2 regions of the Paenibacillus sp. Z3-2 genome follow, and region 2 is predicted to be linked to the other one. Evidence: riboswitches for the same ligand, from Rfam matches in the RefSeq annotation. Region 2 holds a riboswitch; the other holds the start of a gene.
What was found. A riboswitch is a leader RNA that binds a small molecule or an ion and turns the genes downstream of it on or off. The one in region 2 is predicted to bind glycine.

Region 1 (4,428 bases), 2.1 Mb from region 2:
ACCACGCTGACCATGCACCATCGTACCCCCGGTGTAACCGATCAACAGTGGCAGCAAATATTTGATCATCGGATCGACTAGCTGTGCAAGCGTCTCGTTAGGGTACCAGCCTGTTGGAATGAACAGAGCCGTAATTAATCCCCAGGCGATGAACGCTCCCATATTCGGCATGACCATACCACTCAGGAATCGGCCAAAACGCTGAACACCAACCCGTAGCCCACCTTTGGAATTGGACGATTGGTCCAAATTACTCATTGTATTATCCTCCTTGGATCAAGTGATTATGATTATGAAAGGGGTATCATTTCTCCCCTGCTGTAATCCTAAGCGAGAATGCTCTCCTGTTCAATGAAATGAAAGCGTACTTTCGTCATGAACAATGATGACAACATTAGGTTATGTAATCGTTTTTATCTATGCATAATGGCTGAACTCATTGGTACATAAGGCTTTTCTTGCCTATGACTTTTATCATTTCCAAAATCATTTTCTACCCTATAGCTTGATCTAATCAGACAATTTGCATCCACAATCTGCTTAAACAGTATTCACATCGTTCCTTGGAAAACACAAAAAAACCTGTGCAAGCATCAAGCTCACACAGGTCGCAATAACACGAAGCACATCTCATTTTTGTAATAACATATGTTAATAAGTACAAGTTCATTGATTCTATTCTTCGGTATGTTTGCGATACGCATCTGCATTCATCAATGTGGACAACGCTGCAGACAGATCTCCCTCAACACGAATCTCGATCATCCAGCCTTCCTCGTAAGGAGAGCTGTTTACCAGTTCAGGTGAGTCCTGCAACGAATCATTCACCGCAATGATTGAACCAGTGACTGGAGAAAACAAGTCCGACACCGTTTTGACCGATTCGATCGTTCCAATGCTGTCTTCTGCTTTTACATTGGATTCAAGGTCAGGCAATTCCACAAACACAATGTCACCCAGCTGATGCTGCGCGAACTCGGTAATGCCAATACGTACAGTATCCTCCCCTACGGTTTGCACCCATTCGTGCTCTTCACTGTACAGGAAATCACTTTTCAATTCGCTCATCGATATCCGCCTCGCTTTTCATTAATGAGTGCATGCGATCTTTGACCTTAACCTTTTTCCCAGAACATAGCGTATGATATTTATGAATCAAATGTCAAGATACCTTACAATTTATTTGCTGATCCCCTCCTCAAACCGTAACCTGAATACACTCTTTCTACATATACTGGTGAATATTAGAATAGTAAGCGTAGTCTTTTTAAATACACGAACAATTATATTAAAACTATACTAAATATTCGGTTTTTAATCACTTTCTATGATATCGTTCTTGACATCGATAGTGGATTCACGTTTTAATGAGAGGAGTAAACGTGTTTATTGGACTATGTTATACCCGCGGATGAATGTAAAGGGAGAGATTACCCGCGACACCCGACTCGGGATGTACATGAGGTAACGCCGAAGGAGTAAACCACCGATAAGCGGAGGTGAATCTCTCAGGCAAAAGGACTTTTACGGGACGCAACTCTGGAGAGCATCTATTCGCCCTGTGCGGGCGTTATGATCACCCAAGGGGAAACCTGCTGTACGACGCGGCGGGGTAACTCTCAGGTACAAGGGACAGAGCCTTAGAATACAGCGTGCTACTTGGCATGCCGGTTCTTTGGCCTGTCCTTTTCCTTTTTCCCAAAAAACGAAAAACAGGATTCAGATCGGCGCTGTCATAGCTGCCTTATCATACTTACCCACTAAAGGTCTCTAGATGAAAATTTAAAAATACCCTGGTTCATTGATCCACGATTGCATATTCGGCCGGCTGACGGCCCATGACGAGGTGATTTGATGTCCGATTTGCTTAGAACACCACTCTTCCCACTATATCAGCAATATGAAGGCGTACGGTGCATTGATTTTGGAGGCTGGGAGCTTCCGGTACAATTTAGCGGAATCCAGAAAGAACATGAAGCGGTACGCGAGCGCGCTGGACTGTTCGATGTATCCCATATGGGCGAATTCACAGTACAGGGTGAGCAGGCTGAAGCATTTTTGCAACAAATGATGACCAATGATGTGACCACGCTGGTTCCCGGTCAAGCCCAGTATACCCTGATGTGTTATCCGAATGGCGGTGTGGTGGATGATCTGCTCGTGTATAAGCTGGAAGATCAGCAGTATATGCTCGTGGTTAACGCCTCCAACATCGACAAGGATTGGGCATGGCTGCAAGAGCACTTGATCCCTGGTGTAAGCATGACCAACGATTCGGAGCAGACGGCGCTGCTCGCCCTGCAAGGTCCACTGGCTGTAGATATTATCGGAAAAGTTACAGATACGGATGTATCCACCATTGAACCATTTCGTTTTGTGCAGAATGCCGAAGTCTGTGGAGTAAAATTGCTGTTATCCCGTACTGGTTATACCGGTGAAGATGGATTTGAACTATATGTATCTGCGGACCAAGCCTCTGCGGTCTGGAATGGATTAATGCAGGCTGGAGAAGGTCACGGACTTGTACCAGCAGGTCTCGGTGCCCGGGATACGCTGCGCTTTGAAGCAAGGCTCCCTCTGTATGGACAGGAATTGTCGGCAACCATCTCTCCACTCGAAGCTGGCGTAGGTATGTTTGTGAAGCTGAACGCTGGACCCTTTATCGGACACGAAGCCTTGTTACAACAAAAAAATGACGGTCCCGCCCGCAAACTGGTCGGTATCGAAGTGCTGGAGCGTGGCATTCCCCGCCCCCACTATCCGATTTACGCCGAAGGCGTACAGATTGGCGAAGTGACGACAGGTACGCAATCACCTACATTGAAGCGTAATCTGGGGCTTGCCCTCATCGACAGCAAACATGCTGGACTCGGAACCCCGCTTGAGATTGAGATCCGCGGCAAGAAGCTGAAAGCCGTGGTCGTGAAGACCCCTTTTCATAAACGGATACGTACGTCAAAGACACCTACCCAAGGAGTTGATCAAGCATGAGCAAGCACCGTTACATTCCCATGACCGAGCAGGATCAGAGCGCCATGCTCGCAACCATCGGTGTGGATACACTGGATGATCTGTTTCAGGACATTCCGCAGGAGATTCGTTATCAGGGCGAGCTGCCCGTATCCTCCAAACTTGATGAATATGCGCTGACACGTCACATGTCCAAACAGGCTGGCGCCAACGCCAATTTCGAAACACATGCCAGCTTCCTCGGTGCAGGCATATACGATCATCATGTTCCTTCCGTCATCAATCATGTCATTTCCCGTTCCGAGTTCTACACTGCCTACACACCTTATCAGCCTGAGATCAGCCAAGGTGAACTACAGGCCATTTTCGAATTCCAGTCCTACATCTGTGAATTAACCGGTATGGCTGTAGCCAATGCCAGCATGTATGACGGTGCAACGGCCTTTGCGGAAGCAGGTAATCTGGTCGCAGCGGCAACTCGTCGCAAACAGCTCATCGTATCCCGTACCGTTCATCCGGAAGCACGTCAGGTATTGCAGGCGTATGCGCACGGATTGAGTTTGGAGATTGTCGAGATTGGCTATAAGGATGGCGTCACTGACTGGGATGCCCTGCAAGCCGCCATCTCAGACGATACCGCTGCTGTCATGATCCAGAGTCCGAACTTCTTCGGTGCCGTGGAAAATGTGAAGCAAGCCGCTGACCTCGTGCATGCGCACAAGGGTCTGCTCGTCGTAAGTGCTAACCCGCTATCGCTGGGTCTGCTGGAAGCTCCAGGCAAGCTGGGTGCTGACATCGTAGTAGGCGATGCGCAGCCCCTCGGTATCGCCGCTTCACTTGGCGGCCCGACATGCGGATATTTCGCCGTATCCCAGCCTCATATGCGCCGAATTCCTGGCCGAATTGTAGGCCAGACCACAGATCGCAACGGCAAGCGCGGTTTTGTACTTACACTGCAAGCACGTGAACAGCATATCCGCCGCGAAAAGGCGACATCTAATATTTGTTCCAACCAGGCTTTGCTTGCACTCAGCGCATCAGTCTATATGTCTATCATGGGGAAACAAGGAATGATCGATGTAGCCGATCTGAATCTGCAAAAGAGTCATTACACCCTGAATACATTAACTGCGGTTCCTGGAGTTAGCCTGACGTTTAATGCACCAACATTCAATGAGTTTGTGATTAAGCTTCCTGAAGGAACAGACGTGGATGCACTTCAGCTGAAACTGCTAGATGAGGGTTTCATTGGTGGCTACGAACTCGGACGTAATTATCCGGAGCTTGCCGGACATATGCTGATTGCTGTTACCGAACGACGCAGTAAGGAAGAGATTGACGAATTCGCACGAGCATTGGAGGGATCGCTGTGACTCAGGAAACGACGACAACACCGGCACAAGGACAATCGGAAACGGGTACCTCTGTCTCCACTTCAGCTCAATCTGTGACAGAAAA
Region 2 (4,428 bases):
TCCGTTTACCGATGCCGTGAATGCCTTTTTTGTGAAAAATACGCTGCATGCCGAACAGTTCGCCAACTCCATCGGTCGACAGTTATCCCGCTATCCGCTTCAGGCCAGCGAAGTAGCATTCAACTTGCTGGACAGCCACGATACCCCGCGTCTGCTCACCCTGTGTGAGGGCGATCAGCGCAAGATGAAGCTGGCTGCGTTATTCCAGTTCAGTTACATGGGTGCTCCGTGCATCTATTACGGAGACGAGATTGGAATGGACGGCGAACAAGATCCGGGTTGCCGGAAATGCATGGAATGGGACGAAGCGAAGCAGGACCGGGAGTTGCTCGACTTTTATCAGAAACTGATCTCACTACGTCATGCTCATCCTGCCCTGCGTGCGGAAGGCACCATTCGTTTCCTGCAGGCTCGCCCCGACGGCAGCCAACTGGTACTCGAACGGCAAGATGATGAGGAACGCATCCTGATCTTGTTCAATCGTTCAGAGGAGACAGCTATTGTCGAACTGGAAGCAGGTGACGGGGAATGGACAGAGCTATTCGGCGGAAACCATCGTACTGCCAAGGATGATGGCGTGCTTGCCATTGAATTGCCTGCGTATGGATATGCTGTACTGAGTACGGCTGTGAGTCAGAGATCATCATCTTAATACACATACATCTGTCAACATATTTATGAAATACATCCTAGTTTCACCTAATCCCAAAACAAGCGTCCTGCATGACCTGGATTCAGGTTTGCGGACGCTTGTTTTGGGATTAGCCGTTATGCACATGTCACAGCTTATTTTCTCGGCACGGCCTGTTGTCAGATTAAACCTGAGAATCAGGTGTTTCCGGCTCTGCACGTTTTGCTTTCGGTTTGGCCAGCTTTTGCATCATTTTGCGGCCTGTTGGTGTCTGAGCCAATCCGCCTTGGGCTGTCTCCCGGTGACGGCTCGGCATCGCACTGCCTACTTCCAGCATGACGTCTATGACTTCGTCTGACGGGATGGCACTACGCACACCGGCCAATGCCATATCGGCCGCAGCCAGTGCTGTGACGGCACCCAGTCCGTTACGGACGATGCACGGAATTTCGACGAGGCCTGCGACTGGATCGCAGATGAGGCCCAGTGTATTTTTTAACGCCAAGCCAACAGCATGAACGACTTGCTCCGGTGTACCTCCACGCAGTTCAACCATGGCACCCGCAGCCATACCAATCGCAGAACCCACTTCCGCCTGACAGCCACCTTCGGCACCGGAAATAAATGAATTGTTCGCAATAACATAACCGATTGCCCCAGCACAGAACAACCCGTTAACCAAGTGTTCGTCCGTCCAGCCAAACCGCTCCTGTGAACTGATAAACACACCAGGAATAATGCCGCAGGAACCGGCTGTTGGTGTTGCCACGATGCGGCCCATGGAAGCATTCACTTCGGATACACACAGGGCATACGCCATCGCAAGTGCAGAAGCATCACCAGAGCAAGTCTCACCTTTGCGAATATACTCGGCCATTTTCTTGCCGTCTCCACCCGTTAACCCGCTCCGTGATGTGGTATCTTCCGTTAATCCCTTGTGTACTGCTTCCTTCATCACTTGATAATAGTCCGACATCTGCTGCACCACGTTCGCTTCAAGCGTATTCGTTTCCTGGACCTGCTCCTCAATCATCAGTTGAGCAATGGTTTTGGATTCCGCGGTACAGATCGTATTCAGTTCGTGCAAATGTTTAAACCGCATCCGAATCAACTCCTCTCTTCAAATCAATGACACGAATGTCCAGTACATGGTCGAGCGAACGCAGACGCTTCAACATATCCGGATTAGGCACGCCGTCCATCTCCATTGCCGTCAGCGCTTCACCATCCCGAGCTTTCCGATCCACCTGCATATAGCCGATGTTAACTCCCGATGAACTGATCGTAGACGTCACTGACGCAAGTACGCCTGCTTTGTCAGCATGCCGCAGAACAAGTGTAGGGAATTCACCACTGATCTGGACACGAAAATCATTCATCGCATGCACCGATACGCTGCCGCCACCAATGGAAGCCCCGATCAAGGAGCAGGTACGTTCTCCATGCCATAACTCAATTTTGACCGTATTCGGATGCGGAGCAGGCAGGCCGCTTGTATAAAACTCAACCTCCATGCCCGCTTCTTCTGCGTATTGCTCTGCATCCGGGATACGCGGATCGTCTGTGACATAGTCCAGCAGACCGCCGATCAGTGCCAGATCCGTGCCGTGACCCTGATACGTATCTGCAAATGAACCGTACAGCGTCAGTCGCGCCCGATCCGGCGTACAACCGAGCCACTGGCGAGCAATTCTCCCTAACCTTGCCGCTCCAGCTGTATGTGAACTTGAAGGCCCCGTCATCGACGGGCCAATAATTGAAAAAACATCTTTAAATCGCACCTTGTAACCCTCCAATTGTATTCGTCATTTCCATCCAGATCCCATTCCACAATGTTTTTTTTACTGAATGATGACATCAAAAAAAGGACAGAAGAAGGCCTCAGGCCCTCTCTCTGTCCTCGATACCTGAGAGTTTCATGACCAGCAGTGTCCAAGGACAAGGTGAATCCCTGCGATTACAGGCAAGGTCACCGGGCTAACTGATCATATACCCCTTGGGTGGCGCAGTTCGCGCACTCTCCAGAGTTGCGTCCAACGATGGTACATTTACCTGAGAGATTAACCACTGCGCCGGGTGCACAGCAGCTTGCTCCTTCGGTGCCTGAACACTAGCCCTTTTGCTCGGCTAACCCAGGTCTCTCCCGCTCGTTATCATCCGCTTATATTCACTTCCTCGTTCAACTCACATCGAACGTATGTCTTCTATTCAATTGGATCATATCTGAATCATATCTGGTACATATACTTACAGATTAATATGCTACACATTATATGTCAATAAAAGTGACGTATAATTATCATCTTTATCACTCATTAGGAATGATTAGGCAGCTTCAATTCATTTATCCAAGCTTGAAGCTTCTCTTTCGTCCATCCTTCGTTTTCACCCATGACGGAGTACCGCAAGCCATTTTCACTCCATGATATGTTCCGAATGCTCTTCATATATGAACCCTCGGTGTTACGAACCTTAATCTTGGCTTCATCCGGCAAAAGTGTATCGTCCACATTTTCTTCCGGCATCTTGAATACCGTCAGGCTGACTTCTACCTTGTCGTCACGTACATAATACAAGGTTACTTCATCTCTGCTCAGCTCACCGCCCAACGTAGACATTTCGATCCGTGATCGTTCGAATTCTCCACTCATGTCCTGTAGGAACGGCTGTTCCAACGCTTTTTCCGCTTCCTCCAGGGTCACTTCGGAATTCTGCATCATATCGTTCAAGTCCTTCACATCGACCTCCTTAGGGATGTCAATTACGAAAGTATCCTTTGTGAATTCAGGGTCATACTGAATCGGATCATAGACCATTTCTGATTTTCCATCCCCATACGCGCTGTTTACTTTGACAATCATCCACGTTTTGGGGTCTACCCAATACTCTGAAGATATGGAGAATGCGCCTTCTTCTTTTGGTGTCAATTCAATATGAATGACGTCCTGTCCATGAAGTTTCTCCTGTCCCATCATATTCACATTATGCGTAGTACGTAACCGCTCTAGTTGATCAACCAATATTTGTTTCTGGGTTTGATTAGGCTGTTGTGACACGGATGATGCATCCATGGAATATGCTGCTCCTGTTTCTTTTTCATAAAGGATGATCTCCTTTCCGTTATTAACTGCGTAACTGACATTGCCATTCTCGGATGTTTCCGTGCGCTTTCGTCCAGTTTCACCATCTACCCATTCCTTAATTTGCATGGTGTTAGTCAGCTTGTCGTCCGCCCATATCTTCATCACACCTTCCGCATAATATGAGGCAGGTTCTGTTTCTGCTGAGACAACCTTCTCGATCATATCGTCTCCTGACATAGCCAGCATATCCTTCTCCGCGCAACCTCCAAGCAGGGCGCCTGCAAGCAAAGCAGTACCCAGCATCATCCATCCTTTTTTCATCATCTTACCCATCCTCTCTGCGTTTACATTCTCCATGTTCAGGCAATCGGCATGCTGCCAGCGTTCCATATCCTTCGTATGACCACATGCGCATATCCCCTCCGTGCTTTATTGCAACCCGTTTGGCTATACTCAATCCCAATCCCGAACCACCTGCATACGTCTTCTCCTCCTGATTCTGGTGTTGAACATAGGGTTCGAAGATACGAATGAGCTGTTCTTCAGGAATAGCAGGACCTTCATTTTGTACTATGATCAATGTTGCCCCCGCCCTGTAGTTATCCAATTCATCTCCAAGCGAGGGAATAATCCATTCTGGGAGCTCCCCATCTGAAGCAATAACCCCTAGTCCCATTACACCGTTCGTCCTTGTGTGGCGTAGTGCATTATTTA

Region 1: it holds a riboswitch for glycine, as region 2 does, so the genes downstream of both, gcvT (glycine cleavage system aminomethyltransferase GcvT) here and sdaAB (L-serine ammonia-lyase, iron-sulfur-dependent subunit beta) in region 2, are expected to answer to the same signal.

What each region holds. Positions count from the first base shown of each region.
Region 1 covers NZ_CP096397.1:5,020,908-5,025,335, forward strand. The annotation lists gene M1D71_RS22460 (PTS mannitol transporter subunit IICB) at 1-258, opposite strand, end outside; gene gcvH (glycine cleavage system protein GcvH) at 676-1,068, opposite strand; glycine riboswitch at 1,412-1,534, shown strand; glycine riboswitch at 1,538-1,638, shown strand; gene gcvT (glycine cleavage system aminomethyltransferase GcvT) at 1,855-2,991, shown strand; gene gcvPA (aminomethyl-transferring glycine dehydrogenase subunit GcvPA) at 2,988-4,343, shown strand; gene gcvPB (aminomethyl-transferring glycine dehydrogenase subunit GcvPB) at 4,418-4,428, shown strand, end outside.
Region 2 covers NZ_CP096397.1:476,688-481,115, reverse strand. The annotation lists gene M1D71_RS02370 (alpha-glycosidase) at 1-652, shown strand, start outside; gene sdaAA (L-serine ammonia-lyase, iron-sulfur-dependent, subunit alpha) at 816-1,733, opposite strand; gene sdaAB (L-serine ammonia-lyase, iron-sulfur-dependent subunit beta) at 1,723-2,412, opposite strand; glycine riboswitch at 2,524-2,658, opposite strand; glycine riboswitch at 2,663-2,787, opposite strand; gene M1D71_RS02355 (LolA family protein) at 2,947-4,038, opposite strand; gene M1D71_RS02350 (ATP-binding protein) at 4,040-4,428, opposite strand, start outside.